DNA from 2 places in the Propionispora vibrioides genome. Region 1 is predicted to be linked to the other one. Evidence: riboswitches for the same ligand, from Rfam matches in the RefSeq annotation. Region 1 holds a riboswitch; the other holds the start of a gene.
The links. A riboswitch is a leader RNA that binds a small molecule or an ion and turns the genes downstream of it on or off. The one in region 1 is predicted to bind fluoride.
Positions count from the first base shown of each region.

Region 2: it holds a riboswitch for fluoride, as region 1 does, so the genes downstream of both, BMW43_RS12555 (iron-sulfur cluster assembly scaffold protein) here and eno (phosphopyruvate hydratase) in region 1, are expected to answer to the same signal.

Region 1 is NZ_FODY01000008.1:117,939-125,899, forward strand. Features, by position in the region: gene BMW43_RS08785 (lipase family protein) at 1-822, shown strand, start outside; gene crcB (fluoride efflux transporter CrcB) at 1,148-1,522, opposite strand; gene BMW43_RS08795 (DUF190 domain-containing protein) at 1,558-1,905, opposite strand; gene BMW43_RS08800 (universal stress protein) at 2,173-2,598, opposite strand; gene BMW43_RS08805 (cation:proton antiporter) at 2,600-3,775, opposite strand; fluoride riboswitch at 3,970-4,034, opposite strand; partial or broken gene eno (phosphopyruvate hydratase) at 4,069-5,349, opposite strand; fluoride riboswitch at 5,493-5,555, opposite strand; gene BMW43_RS08815 (dynamin family protein) at 5,567-7,393, opposite strand; gene BMW43_RS08820 (DUF190 domain-containing protein) at 7,448-7,882, opposite strand; gene BMW43_RS08825 (hypothetical protein) at 7,904-7,961, opposite strand, start outside.
Region 2 is NZ_FODY01000015.1:38,743-46,703, reverse strand. Features, by position in the region: gene BMW43_RS12560 (MFS transporter) at 216-1,379, shown strand; fluoride riboswitch at 1,654-1,722, shown strand; gene BMW43_RS12555 (iron-sulfur cluster assembly scaffold protein) at 1,773-2,465, shown strand; gene BMW43_RS12550 (GGGtGRT protein) at 2,484-3,482, shown strand; gene BMW43_RS12545 (C39 family peptidase) at 3,897-4,691, shown strand; gene BMW43_RS12540 (hypothetical protein) at 4,989-5,186, shown strand; gene BMW43_RS12535 (TetR/AcrR family transcriptional regulator) at 5,342-5,941, shown strand; gene BMW43_RS12530 (ABC transporter ATP-binding protein) at 6,033-6,794, shown strand; gene BMW43_RS12525 (ABC transporter permease) at 6,787-7,961, shown strand, end outside.

The DNA.
Region 1 (7,961 bases):
CTGACGGCGAACAAAGACCGCAAGCTTTACCTGACCGGTCACAGCCTCGGCGGCGCAGCCGCTACCCTAGGCGGCGCAAGATTAATCAGCACCGGTATGACTTCCGGCCAACTGGAGGTTATCACTTTCGGCGCCCCGGCTGTGGGCAATGCCGCTTTCGCCGCCAAGTTCGCCCCGATCCTGCCAGTGACCCGCATCGTCCAGTCCAGCGATCCGGTCACCGGCGTGCTGCAGACCCTATTCGGCGGTTATCAGCAGTTTGGCCGGGAAATAAAATGGCCGGCCCCAGCCTTCGTAAGCGATTCCCATCAGTTAACCGGTTATATCGATTCGGCCATCAAAAATTATTACGACAAACGCCGCCTGGCCATGGATGCCGGCATGCCGCTTCCCGCTTTTCCGGCGTTTGCCGGGGCCAGCCAGGACAGTGCCTATATCCTGCCGCTGAAAAACAGCTTGCCCGAGAACTTAACCACCGAATTCTGGTATATGAATGAGGCCTTGCAGGATGAATACCGCCGCACCTTTTCCCGCCAGGTAACTCCTGCCGACATGCCGGATTCCTGGCAACAGGCAGCAGCGGCCTCCGGCTGCCGCTGGGTCATTGCCTCTGAAGTCAGTGCCAGCCGCGTTAAGCAAGAAAAGAATGCCTATTATATCACCCTGACTCAGACAATCTATGACGCAACGACTGGCGCCGTCGCCGACACAGCCATTTACTCGACAGGCACCTATACCCTGACGCCGCTGGAAGCCTTTATCCACGCCTTTAAAGAAATGAATATCCATCTGAACTCCCGGCTAACTAAAACCGCCATATAGCGGCAGCTCCTATCAGATGCTTCATCAATTTGCCGCCGCTTTTACCCTGCATAAATCGAGGCCTGTTCCGTAAAAGGAACAGGCCTCGATTTATATCTCCCGTAAAGTCATCAGTATAAGTAATGGCCTTATGACCAAATAAAAAGACATCTGTTTGTCACACTTCCATCAGGCTCAGGATAATCCTGTTTCTTACTCTGGATACAAACCACCCTGGTTTTCGAGAAGCCTGTCTCCGGCGAAGGGTCCCTGATTGGCCCGAAAAAGAATAAACCTGGGTTAGACGGTTCACATTCCCCATCTTTTCCCAGGAAATAATTCCTCTCTAAAACAGTCTGGCAATACCAATCCCCAGCCAGGTGGCAAAAAAACCGACTCCCAAATTGAGTCCTACATTATAAAAAGCCCGCAAGGCATCGGCAGTTTGCAGTAAGCGCAAAGTCTCATAACTAAAGGATGAAAACGTAGTCAAACCGCCTATTAAGCCAATGGCGACAAGCAATCGCCAGTAGGGGCTGATGCTTAACCGCTCGGTGGTCATTGTCAAAAATAAGCCGATAATGAAGCACCCTACCACATTAACAAGCAACGTCCCAAAGGGAAACTCCGGACCAAACCGCTCCGCCATCCAATTGGACACTAAATACCGAATGACTGAACCAATCCCACCGCCGACCGCTACTAAAACAATTCCCAGCATATACTTTCACCTCTCTTGCCTCGTCTGTTCTTCTGTTATCGCTTCGGTGGTTTATGACCGTATTTGATAACTTCTATATCGTCAATCGTAACCATTCCCTCCTCCAGCATATCATCCAGGAAGGGCAATAGCTTGGCAACATACTCCTCACTGTCGATAATTTCCACTAAAATGGGTAAATCACTGGATAAATCCACAATACTGGCCGTATGAATCCGGCTGTTGGCCCCATAACCCACGATGCCGCGAAACACCGTCGCCCCCGCCATATCCAGTTCCTTGGCCTTTTCCACGATAGCTTGATACAAAGAACGCCGTTTCCAGTGATCGCTTTCCCCGATATAAATCCGTAATCGTTTGGCCTGACTCGCAATTTTGGGCACAAAGACTCCTCCTTCAACTTGATACCAATCAACTTTTTATAGCCCGGCTGCCTGCAACGGCCTAAACCGGCACAGCAGCGTGTATGATCTTTTGCAGCCTGGTCGCCGGCTGCCACCACGACAGCCAATACGGCTCGGGCCAGCCAGCTACCGGGCCGTATTTTTGTAATTTTCTCCGTTAACCCTTAGGGGGGTGCTTAACTATCCGCAACAACCCTAACGGCACTTTTTGTACCATACTTCGTTAACATTTTTGATATGCTATCTTTATTTTACCACAACAACCGGCACTTTAGCATAGGTAACCACCTTTTGCACTACACTGCCAATAATCAGACTTTTAAATCCACCCATGCCCCGTGTACCCATGACAATCAAATCGGCCCTGCGATCAACAGCGTAGCGCATCAGGCTCTCCGCCGGATGGCCCTTTAAGATTTCCGTCTGTAGAAAAATCCCCTGTTCCTCACCATAAACCACAGCCTGCTCCAGCAGCGGCCGGTACTGTTTCTCTCCATCGGCGTACCATTCATCCACTTCATCAATGCTGGAGCTAAATTCAGGGGGCTTAACCACACTGGCCACTACCACCGTCGCCCCCTCAAACCTGGCAGCCAGGCCTACCGCCCAGACTAACGCCTTGTGGCTGCCGGCTGAGCCGTCATAAGCCACAACTATTTTTTTCAAATCCATATCAATCGGCCTCCCTCTCCCTGATAACCATGTTTTTTATCACTGCCGGCGATTCGTCGGTCTCATCTGTCGGGAAAAACCATTTTTGGGCGATCATCGTCGGCACCACGGCGCTCAAAATGACGGTTGCCACCAGTACACTGTACTGTCCCTCATCGATATAGTGATTAGTTAGCCCGTACAAGGCCGAAATAGTGCCAAAGGTCAGACCGGTGCTCATTAGCAAGGTAGTGTAAATACCGGTACGCGGTGTATAGTGAAACCAGTTGGTCGCCGGCAATACGCCGATAAACTTGGCAGCCATTTTGATCAGCAGGAAAACCAGGATAGTCCCGGACATCGTATACAAAGCTCCCACCGATACCAGTACCCCCGCTTTAATGAAATAGAACGGCGTAAAAACGGCAAATACAATGGCTCGCATTTTCACCAGCGTTGGTTTGTAGTGCTTGAAAAAGCGGGCCATGGCCATACCGATAATATAGGCCGGAAGTACCGCCTCGCTGCCGCTGATTACCGCCAGATAGGCCAGGGCTAAGAGTACCAGAAAAATGAACTTGATTTCCGGCTCACTGACCCGCCCGCCATACCATTTGAATATCCTGGCAGCCAGCGGAGTAATAACCAGCACAGCCACGATCATAACTGCTGTAAACCAGACGACCTTTAGCGAAAATCCGGTAAAGAGCAACCCCAGGGCCAGCACCGTCCCCAAATCAGTGACAAAGCAGGCCGCCAGAATGCCTTGACCTAAACGGCTGGCCGACAGCCCGCTTTCTACCATGACGGCATACACGACGGCCACTGAGGTGGTTGACAGTGCAATACCGGCAATTTTAGCGGCATTGCCGTCCCAGCCGAACATATACTCGGCAAGCCACATGCCGCCCAGAAAGGGCAGCAGAAACGATAAAAAGCCAATCACCAGACTTTCTTTCAGGTTGCCTTTAAGACTATCGGGATCAATCTCAGCCCCGGCAAGAAAGGTCAACACCACAGCACCAAATCCGGCTAAAAAAGTAACCCAGGATGTAATCTCCAAATGCATGGCGTTGCCGCCAATCACACCCACGGCAATCTCCATAAGCGCCACCGAAATGCCCAGCCGGATAGACAGGACGGTGGCAATAAGGGCCAGCAGCACCCACTGCGCGGCAATAGCAAAGTTCTGTTCCATTGACAGCTACCTCCTTGTTAGTCCTTGACTAATACTCCCAGGGTGTGCTTCAAATTAACGAAATGTTCTATGGCGAGTGACTTTTGCGAAAAGACAAAATTCACGAAAATGGCCCTTACTTCCAAAAATTTCAACGAAGTGTGTCAAAAAAGCACCCTTCAAAGACACTCCGAACCATTTGCCAACACACCCTAGGGAAGGTAGGAGTTATTACCGCGTTCACTGCGGGGTTATGGCGAACTCCATCGCCGGTTTTTACGCCGTTCTGCCTGAAAAATCAACCGGACAGCCTGTCATTTGGCGGCAAAAGGATTGCCGAAGACAGCTTTTCCGCCCAACTCGGCCTCAATCTCCAACAGGCGGTTATATTTGGCAATGCGTTCACTGCGGCAAGCCGAACCGGTCTTAATCTGACCGCCGCCCATGGCCACGGCAAAATCGGCCAGGAACGCATCTTCGGTCTCGCCGGAACGGTGGGAAACAACATAATTCCAGCCGGCCTAACGGCACATTTTAATGGCCTCCACCGTCTCGGTCACCGTACCGATCTGATTTAGCTTAATAAGCACCGCATTGGTGGTCTTCTCCTTAATGCCGCGGGCAATAAATTTGGTATTGGTGACAAAAATATCGTCGCCCACAATCTGCAATGCCTGACCGAGGGCTGCCGTATGCTCCCGGAAGCCGTCCCAGTCATTTTCCGCTAATCCGTCTTCCAGGGAAACCAGGTAATATTTCTTGGCCCATTCCTTGTACAGCGCCGTCATTTCACTGCTGCTCTTTACTCCCTGCCCTGATTTTGTTAAATGATACTGACCATTTTCATAAAACGAACTGGCTGCCGGGTCAAGCGCCAGGGCAATATCCACACCCGGCACATAGCCGGCTGACCGGATGGCCTCGATAATCAGCTCGCAGGCCTCCTCATTGCTCTTCAGGTTAGGTGCAAAGCCGCCCTCATCACCCACACTGGTGGCATAACCCTGTTGCCCCAAAAGCTTTTTGAGCGCGTGAAAGGTTTCCACACCATATTGCAGGGCTTTGGCAAAGGTAGGCGCGCCGACAGGCATAACCATAAACTCCTGAAAGTCCACACTGTTGTCGGCATGCTTGCCGCCGTTTAAAATATTCATCATCGGCACCGGCAGCCGCACCGCCTCGCTGCCGCCCAGATAGGCATAGAGCGGCAAGCCCTGTTCTATCGCTGCGGCCCGGGCAGCCGCCATGGAAACGCCCAAAATGGCGTTGGCGCCTAAATTGGCCTTAGTCGGTGTACCATCCAGCTCCAGTAGGAGCTGATCAATCGCCGCCTGATCACCGGCATCCTGCCCGATCAGTTTCGGGGCTATGCGATTGTTGACATTGGCCACAGCCTGCAAAACTCCCTTACCGCCATAGCGCGTCTTATCGCCGTCCCGCAGTTCCAGCGCCTCATTCTCACCGGTAGACGCACCCGAAGGCACCGAAGCCGATGCCCTGCTGCCACCGGCCAGTTCCATATTGACCCGTATGGTCGGATTCCCCCGGGAGTCCAAAATTTCTAACGCATTTACATTGACAATCTTACTGCTCATACATAGCGCCTCCTTCGATAAATTACCTATAAGATTTGTTAGCAAACACCTATCAATACATTCAACTCTAATTTTTTCACCAATTAAACTTATATTAGACTTGTTCTTAGCAGCGGGCAGAAAAAAAACAGACTCCTACCACCTAAGTGGTAGGAGTCATTACCGTCTGCACGGACTTAAAGGCGAACTCCATCGCCGCTATAAAAATATGGCTTTATTATATCAGCCGGTCTGATTCTGCGTCAATAGCAACCGCTTTGCCAAACTCTGGCTCTACGGTATTCACTTGCTGCAAAAGCTGCTGCAATTGCCCGGCAGCCCGCTGCAGCCGGCTGCACCGGTCTGCCACATCCTCAGTTTGTCCCTGTTTTTGCACCGCCGCGGCAGCAACTGCCTGGGCAGTCCCGTCCACCGCCTCGGCCAGCCGGGCACTAAAGGTTGCCCGGAAGGAATGAAAAGCTGCCTCCGTATTCTGTAAAAGAGCCCAACGCAGGCTTTCCACATTCCGCAGCACCAGCGTTTCCACCTGCCGTTCCAGACGCTTGCGGATACGGACAAACCGAAACGAGGCCGGTAGCAGTACCTCCAGCCAGGTGTGGGGAATTCCCCCCAGGCCTGTTTGCCATTCCGTTTTTACCCAATAGGGCTGACGTTTCATTTGAAAGGTCAGCTCCTGCTCCACCGCCTGATAATCAAGGGCAAAAATGGTGGCTGCCGTCTGACGCACCGCCTGAATCAAAGCCTCAGCCCGCTGCTGATGAACAGCCATTACACCGGCCAGGTAGTCGCTAAACTGGTCGGCAGTGGCTGACAGTTCCCGGTCAAAAAAGGGAGCAACAGCCGCCATCAGGGCAGCCTGAGCGTCCCGCTCCAGACCGGGACGTTCACCACCGCTTAGCTCTTTTGCCACCACATGGGATAAGTAGTCCCGGGCCTGCTGCCGCAAGAAGCCGGCCTGCTGCTCCAGAAAGTCCAAAGCCCGCTTGCGATCACCGGCCAGTATGTCATCGGCCTGCTGCTCTTCGTCCGTCAATTCTGTCAGTTTCTGCCGCAGCAGTGCCTGCTTGGCGGCCAATTCATCGACCGGCATAAGCAGAACCTGGACGGCAAGCTCCAGCTCCAACAAGGCTTCCCGCAGCACGGCAGCCAGTTTGGTTTCAATAGCCATAGCCAGTACCGCCTGCATTTCCTGCCGGAAGAAAGCTGTTAATACCTCCTCCAGCAGGCCTAACCCACTAGCCGCCAGCAGACGGCTATCACCTCTCGCTTTGCCCAAAACTGCCTGCCGGGCCGATACCTGGTAGACGGTTTCCACTGCTATGCCGGCCTGTTCCCGCAAAACCTGCCGCAAAAAGCTAACCATGGTGTCCTGTTCCTCACTGCTGAGATGATCAGCCTTATTGAGCACAAAAAACAAACGCCGCACATGATGCTGCACAATCTGCAGAAACGCCAATTCCGCCGCCGTAACCGGCGGGTCGGCAGATACGACAAACAGCGCGGCATCACACTGGGCAAGAAACCGGAGCGTCGTGTCCGTATTATGCCGGAAAGTAGAACCAATGCCCGGCGTATCAATCAGGACGACTCCGCCGGCCAGCAGTGCCGCCGGATATTCTACAATCACCTGCTCCACCTGCAAACAATTGGCCGGGTTGGCCTGTTCCGCCACAAACCGGCTCAAATAGTCTGCCAGTGACGCATCATCATCAAATACGCCCTGTTCCTCCCGTCCGTCAGCAAACGTTATATATGCCCGCCGTCGCATCCCCTGACGGATGACGGTCGGCAGCGCCGTCACCGGCACCAAACTGGACGGCAAAAACGGGCCGCCCAGCAAAGCATTGATCAGGCTGCTTTTGCCGCGCTTAAACTGCCCCAGTACCGCCAAATGAAATTGTTTTTCCCTCAGCCGCTCCGCTAGTTTTTCCACCCGGACAGCATGCGGGATAAATCGATTGCCAACCTGCCTTAGCTGCCCGGCTGCCTCTTCCAGCAGTCCGGTCAGGCAGGCTTCCTGTTCCGGCATACGGTCATATTTCATCCCGCTCTCTCCCTTCTCAAGCTGCCACTGCTCCGTTTTTCAGCACGGGCATGGTCAGCCGCCACTTACCAAATAAATCAGGCATACCCGGCGTTTAAAACAGCCCAGCAGCCGGTATAGCCGATTCAGCCACAGCCGGCCGGCCGGAGCTACCGGAACCAGCCCTTTAAAATCAGTTTCTTTAACCGGTTCCACCGTCACCATTCCATCGCTGCACATATCATCAAGACAGTTCAGCAACTGCCGGAGCCGGGATTCCCGGTCGAGCACCTCAATCATCACCGGAATCTCCTGACAAAGCTTCCAGGGCTGTTCCACATGCCAGGTGTCACTGCCGCCATACCCCATGCAGCCCTGCAACGCGGCAACCCTGACAATCCCCAGGGCCTTGGCTTTCCCCACCACCGCTTGATACAGCGACCTGCCCCGGTAACGGTCAGTGGTTTGTAAATAGATACATATTCGCAGGACCGGGTCTTTTTCTTGCATAGCCTTCTACCTCCTATGCTTCTAGTGCTCAGACAGGCTGGCTTTCTTGCCGCGTGCCTCCTCCAGTAAATCAGCCAAC
Region 2 (7,961 bases), on a different contig from region 1:
TTTCCTTTTTAAGTGTCTAATTGAAAAGATGCTTGTCATGAGTTTCTGCAGCGTAGCGCTTTTTTCAATAAGCAGATGTGTTAGGGATAAAAAGGAGCTGAAAAATGGAGTGCTTTTCGGGATTTGAATTTGTCCCCCAGCATGGTGAGAATTGTTGTTCCCGACAGCTAAGCCGGCAAATCAGTGACAACAGAATGACGAGAGGAGTGGTGAATGTGTTCGAACAAGAGTTGGATAAATCCAAAGCGCTAAAGTTTGTTTTGCTGATGGGAATTGTTAGCTTGTTTGCCGACATGACTCACGAAGGTGCCCGCAGCATTACGGGGCCTTTCCTGAGCAGCCTGGGAGCCAGCGCAGCAAATGTTGGCATCATTGCCGGTTTAGGAGAATTTGTCGGGTATGGCGTTCGGCTTTTTTCTGGTAAATTGAGTGATAAGACAGGGCAATACTGGCTGATTACCATATGGGGCTATATCATCAATCTGGTGGCAGTACCACTGCTTGCTTTGGCTGATAACTGGATGGCTGCAGCCGTATTAATGGTTTTGGAACGGATGGGCCGGGCCATTCGCAATCCAGCGCGTGATGTCATGCTATCCAACGTAGCAAAGCATATTGGCCGTGGTTGGGCTTTTGGCATGCACGAAGCGCTGGATCAAGTTGGTGCGATGACCGGTCCGCTGCTCGTTGCAGGCATTATGTACTTACGGGGTGATTACCGGCTGAGCTTTGCCTGGCTGGCGTTTCCGATGCTACTTTGCTTGCTGACGTTGGCCTATGCCCGGCTTACCTATCCCAAGCCCTATGTAGTTTTCGAACAAAGGGATGAATCTTCGCAAAAGCTATCCGCTAAGTTTTGGCTCTATCTCGCCGCCACTTCGCTGGTTGCTGTTGGTTATACTGATTTTCCTTTGGTTGCATATCATTTCGGGGTGACCTCTTCTGTGCCGGCTGTGGGCATTCCTATTTTTTATTCGGTGTCAATGGGGGTAGCCGCTCTGTCGGCTCTGATTTTCGGACGCTATTTCGACCGGAATGGGTTGAGCGTTCTTGCTTTTGCAACAGTATTGTCGGCTTTCTTTGCTCCTTGCGTATTTGGTGTCAATATTTATTTGGCCTTTGCCGGCATGATTTTCTGGGGAATTGGTATGGGAGCCCATGAGTCCATCATGCGTGCCGCCATAGCGGAAATGGTACCGATGGATCACCGCGGCTTTGCTTACGGCCTTTTCAATAGCATTTATGGCTTTGCCTGGTTTTTAGGCAGTGCGGGCATGGGGTATTTGTACGACCTGTCGGTGGGGATGTTGATTGTTTTTTCTGTTGCCGTTCAGCTAGTGTCTGTACCCTTGTTTATTATCGTAGGGAAAATGCGCTAACCGTTATGGTTAAGTCCGGATAAAGTCTCCTATTTGAAAAAACGGCTTGAAGACGGTTTTATGAACCTGGAGTCGCGGCAACTAAAAGGATTTTTCTTGCAGCAAAAGACTGTGGCGCCATAGCGGTCGGAGGTGCCCTTCCAGGCTATAATGCCTTTTATTTCGGTTGAAGTCTATCTTTAGATAATCGCTTGTACAAAAATAACTTGTGCGAAAGAAAAGATTGGAATTGACGTTTCTGCTAGATTAACAGTATAATTTTTACGTAACTAATACATAGTTTGGCGATGGAGTTCGCCATGAACTGCGCAGTTTCGAGTGCGCCGATGACTCCTACCTCTACGGTAGGAGTCTATTTTTATGGCCGAGGCTTAGCATGAAAGGAGAAGAGAGATGAAGTATTCAACAGAAGTCGAAGAAATGACCTGTGTAGCCAAAGGCGTCAATCATGGGGCGGCGCCGATCCCGCAAGAGGGTAAATGGGTAAAGGCCCGGGAGGTCAAGGATATTTGCGGTCTGACTCATGGTGTAGGTTGGTGTGCGCCGCAGCAGGGTGCCTGTAAGCTGACGCTTAACGTGAAAGAAGGTGTCATTGAGGAAGCGCTGGTCGAAACGATTGGCTGTTCCGGCATGACTCATTCGGCAGCAATGGCTTCGGAAATCCTGCCAGGCAAAACCATCCTGGAGGCGCTTAATACCGACCTTGTTTGCGACGCAATCAATACTGCTATGCGTGAACTTTTCCTGCAAATTGTTTATGGCCGCAGTCAGACTGCATTTTCCGAAGGCGGTTTGCCGATTGGCGCCGGACTGGAGGACCTTGGTAAAGGGCTGCGCAGTCAGACGGGTACCATGTATGGCACGTTGGCCAAAGGCCCGCGTTATATGGAGTTGGCGGAGGGGTATGTTACTTCGCTGGCGCTGGATGCTGACAACGAAATTATTGGCTATCGTTTTGTCCATTTAGGAAAAATGATGGAAATGATCAAGAAAGGCACCGACGCAAACGAAGCGTTGAAAAAGGCAACCGGTCAATATGGACGCTACGACGAAGGGGTCAAACACATCGACCCCCGGCATGAATAAGCGAGGGGGTAGACAAGGATGGCAAAATTTGAAGGATATGAACGGCGAATCGCCAAAATAGAAGCTTTCTTACAAGAACAGGGAATTGAGTCGTTGGAAGCGGCGAAAGAAATGTGTGAGCAAAAAGGGATGGATGTGCCCGGTATGGTCAGGGGAATTCAGCCAATTTGCTTTGAAAATGCCTGTTGGGCCTATACCTTGGGGGCTGCGGTCGCGCTGAAACGGGGCTGTACCAAGGCTGCCGATGCGGCAGAGGCAATCGGTGAAGGGCTTCAGGCGTTTTGTATTCCCGGCTCGGTAGCCGACGGCCGCAAGGTTGGACTGGGGCATGGCAATCTGGCCGCTATGCTGCTGCGGGAAGAAACGAAATGCTTTGCCTTTCTGGCCGGTCATGAATCGTTTGCCGCTGCTGAAGGGGCGATCGGCATTGCTAAATCGGCCAATAAAGTACGTAAGGAGCCATTGCGGGTCATTTTAAATGGTCTGGGTAAAGATGCGGCACAGATCATTTCAAGGGTCAACGGTTTCACTTATGTGCAGACTGTTTTTGACTATTACAGCAGTAAGCTGTCGATTGTCAGGGAGAAGGCCTATTCCCAATCGGAACGGGCTAATGTGCGCTGCTACGGGGCTGACGATGTAATGGAAGGTGTGGCGATCATGACGCTGGAAGGGGTCGATATCTCGATTACCGGCAACTCCACCAATCCCACGCGGTTCCAGCACCCGGTAGCCGGCACGTATAAAAAAGAATGCACCGAAAAAGGACGGCGTTATTTTTCCGTTGCCTCCGGCGGCGGTACGGGACGTACGCTGCACCCGGACAACATGGCGGCCGGTCCGGCTTCTTACGGTATGACCGATACCATGGGACGGATGCATTCCGATGCCCAGTTCGCCGGTTCGTCGTCAGTGCCGGCTCATGTGGAAATGATGGGCCTCATAGGCATGGGCAACAATCCAATGGTTGGTGCTACCGTCGCCGTTGCCGTTGCGATTGAGGAAGCGAGTAAATAAATCGGCTGACTCTTCTTTTGAATGCCCTGGCAGATATAAACAAGTGTACTATCGGCAGGTAAAATAAGAACCCTGTCTAGTACGTGATGGGCAGAGAATAAGTATATGGTTCAATAACAAAAGTACCCGGTCCTTACAGTAATAAGCTGCAGGGGCTGGGTACTTTCTATTTAGGCTCGATGCAGGCGATAGAGAAAAAGTAACCTGACACCGTACGAAAAGCGATCGGGCACAGCCGGTAACTAAAAGAATGTAAATCTTTTTCCAAATTGCTTTTGAAGGATTAATTTGTTAGGTAGAGAATTAGAAAAATAAACTTAGTATGTAGTTGCTCAAAGGGTACAAATTGGGCGGGAATTTCTGTTTGCCTGGGAACTGAGATAATAACATTAAGAAAAAGAAAGAAGGAATACTGTGAAAAAGTTACACTTATTATCTTTTTATCTGGTCATAGGGTTAATTTTTAGTATGACAAGTATAGCTTTTGCCAATAGTCCGGATGTTTTGGCTAATGGCGAGGACAGTCACGTAATTCCTTATCCTTCCAGCTATATTACCTCTTCGGAAGGTGCCTCTTCCTATCATGGTATAGGCAATGTTAAACAATCGCCTTATTTTGCCGCTCCGGATTTTTATAATCTACAATCAACAAATACCTTAACGATTCTGCCTCATTATAAGACCTATCAGCAAACCACCGAAATCACCTGTGGTCCTGCGGCTGCGTTAACCGTTCTTGTGCACTTTGGCAATACAAAATGGACGGAAAAGGCAATTGCTAATATTATGAATACCAAACCGATTGTAGGAACGGATACAAAAGGGATGGTGAACTTTTTTAAAGGCATTGGCTGGGATGTTACGTCCAGCTTAGACAAGGCTGATAAAAATGGCTCTACCTTTGCAAACGTAAATGATTTTAAAAATTTTGTCATAGCCAATTTAAAAGATAATACTCCTGTACTGGTAGAGAATATTGACTGGGGCGGACATTGGCGGGCTATTATCGGGTATGATACCATGGGAACAGATACGACGGCTGATGATGTTTTGATTTTAGCAGATTCTTACGATACGTCGGATCATTTACAGGATGGTTACAATGTGAATTCGGTCGAAAGGTTTTATTACATGTGGTTTGATGCTCATATGCTCCCCAAAGGGCAGCAAAATCAACAATGGCTGGTAGCAAAACCACCTTCAATTTAAAAAAATATGTTTTAAAGGGTAAATAGGAGCGGTATTCTATTTACCCTTTAAATATTTTAGGACGATGAAAGTCCTTTACAGCGTACATCGTATAAAAGGGCTGGTGGCTTTCTCCAGCGAAATCATTCTTTCTTTTTCCAGGCAGGGATAACGGAGATATATGGAGAAATGCTTATCCAGTAAGGAATGACGGGGATTTTCTCGATTATAGTAACAGGATGAATTTCCAGGTTCTGCCTGATATACGGGAGGCTGGGCTTAGTGCACCGTCCTCTTGTCCGGAAGAGAGTGAGTATAGTGGACGATAAGCTTTATCAATTTGTTTGTATAAAATGCAAGCGGGAACTGGCCTGGGTGCTCAGCGCCAGCAGCGTATACTGCCCTGACTGCCGGAGATGGACAGGCTTTCAGGATATAAAGAACCCGAAGTTTGAGGAGATAGCCAAGCCCGAGCTGCGGGATGATGAAATCCATGAGCAAATGGCCATGTTTTGAGCAAGCCGGGGTGAAGGAAGCCTGGCTTGTCATGGCATAGAGTTTGCCGGCATAAATTTTTATAGCAAAGCAGACCGGAGAAAGGGCAATGTTTTTATAAAAAATACCGGCGGTAGGTATTTTTATTCCGGTAGGCAAGAAGGGAAGCGATCATAGTGACTAAAAAAGCTCCGAAGGAACAACGCAGGGAAGATATTTTGGAAGCGGCAGTCACGGAGTTTCTGGCAAAAGGATACGAAGGGGCTTCCATGGAGGTGATTGCCGCCCGGGCGGGTCTGACCAAGGGCGGCTTATATTACCATTACAAAAGCAAAGACGAGATTTTACTGGCGGCTAACGGGAAGTATTTTGAGCCGGTCCGGGAACTGATCTATCAAGCGGAGAACCTTTCCTGTCCGGTGGAAGGATTACGCTTTTTCATAGTGGTCTATTTGCAATATTGGGCGCAGCATCCCCGGGAAATGACGTTTATTTTATTGTCCTTGTCCAAGATTTTGGCCTGCTCCGCTATGTGGTCGCTTATTAATGCTTATAGCGGCGATATGATTGCTTTTTATGAGCGGCTGTTTACCAAAGGTCTGGAGCAGGGAAAGTTTCGCGACCATTCGCCGCGTAGTCAGGCTACTGCCCTGTTTGCCGCTTTGGACGGAGCCACACCTTACCTGCTGATCAGCCGGCAACTGACGGCTGAACGGGTGGCTGAGAATCTGGAGGCGGCCTTGGTCACGCCATTGCTAGTGCTTCACCAGCTTTAAAAGTGTAAATTGAATTTGCGGGAATTTTTTCGCAAGGCAAGGTGGCGGCGCGCCTGAGAATTTACGAGCCTAGGAAAAGACGGAGGAAGTTATGATTGCAAAATGGCTGTCAGGATTAATGGAAGCTAAATTGCCGCAACCCCGGGCCGGGATGGCGGCAGTGGAAATGACAAAAGTGAGCAAGACGTATTTTACCGGAGCCGGTGAGTTTGAAGCGCTAAAAGGCATCCAATTGTCGGTAAAGGCGGGGGAGTTTGTCGCCGTGGTGGGAAAATCGGGCAGCGGCAAATCGACCTTAATTAATATGATTACCGGTATTGACCGGCCCACCGGCGGTGAAGTCTGGATTAGCGGCATGCCTGTGCATACACTGAATGAAAATCAGATTGCTGTTTGGCGGGGGCGGACGGTAGGTGTGGTCTTTCAATTTTTTCAGCTTCTACCCACCCTGACGGTAATGGAAAACGTTATGCTGCCCATGGATTTTTGCGGCATGTACAGCCGGACGGAAAGACCGGCAAGGGCTTTAGCATTGCTGGAACTGGTAGGTGTGCGGGAACAGGCTCATAAACTGCCGGCCAACTTGTCCGGCGGTCAGCAGCAGAGGGTGGCTATTGCCCGGTCTTTGGCCAATGATCCGCCGCTGTTGGTGGCCGATGAACCGACAGGCAATCTGGACAGCCGCACGGCTACCAGTGTGATTGACTTTTTCCAGGAGCTGGCTGCCGGGGGCAAAACCATTCTTATGGTCACTCACGACAATGACTTGGCCCGTCGCAGCGGCCGGATTGTGACGGTTTATGATGGCCAGATACTGCCGGACGGGGATAGGGAGTGTGCCAGCCGTGATTAGCTATACCTTGTGGGGGCCACGGTGGCGTAAAGTGCTGGCCGATTTGTGGGGAAACAAGCTGCGGACCTTGCTGGTGGTACTGTCTATCACAGTTGGCGTATTTGCCGTCGGCATGGTCTATAGTGCGTATTTAATGTTTGAACGGGACCTGGATGCAAGCTGGAGGTCGGCGGTGCCGGCCAGCGCCAGTCTGTATGCCGATCCCTTTGACCAGGAACTGGTTGACAGCGTGCGCAGCCTGCGCGGCGTAAAGGAGGCTGAAGGACGGCGTAATGTTGATCTGCGGGTGAGGACGGCCGGCGGCGAGTGGCGGCAGATGTTTTTGACCGCTATCCCCGACTACAGCAGGCAGAAGGTGAACCGGATTAAGAGTCAGACAGGCGCCTGGCCGCCGGGGGACGGGGATGTTTTGCTGGAACGTTCTTCTCTGGCCGAACTGGGAGTAGCGCAAGGCGGCAACATTCAGGTGGAAACCTCGGACGGACACAAGCGTACGTTAAAAATTACCGGTACGGTCTATGATCCCAGTCAGATTCCCAGCATGTTCAGCGGCCGTTCCTATGGCTATATCAGTATGGATACACTGGAAAAACTGGACGAAGAACGCCGGTTGGACCAGGTGAACTTTGTTGTGGAGCCCTGGGTGCTTAAGGGGAAGGATACGGCGCCGATTGAAGCGGTGGGGCGGCGGGCCTGGAGCAAGCTGGAGCAAGGCGATACCACGGTGTTCTGGCTACAGGTAAACAAACCGGGTGAACATCAGTTGCAAAGCATTATGAATGCGTTAATCCTGCTGCTGACCGTGCTGGGCATCTTGTCGTTACTGTTAGGGACTTTTTTGCTGGTAAATACGATAGCGGCTATTTTGACACAACAAATCAGGCAAGTCGGAATTATGAAGGCCATCGGTGCCAGGCGGGATCAAATTCTAAGAATGTATTTGACCATGGTTGGCGTCTATGGCGTATTGGCGTTGGTGATTGCCGCACCGTTAGGAGCGCTGGCCGCCAGTATGGTAACCGGTTTTATGGCCCAGGTCTTTAATTTTGACTCCGGGGGGCTGGAACTGCCCGGCAAAGTACTGCTGCTGGAAGCGGTGGCAGCGCTGGGAGTACCGGCGTTAGCCGCTGTTTGGCCGGTGTGGCGGGGGACGGGAATTACAGTCCG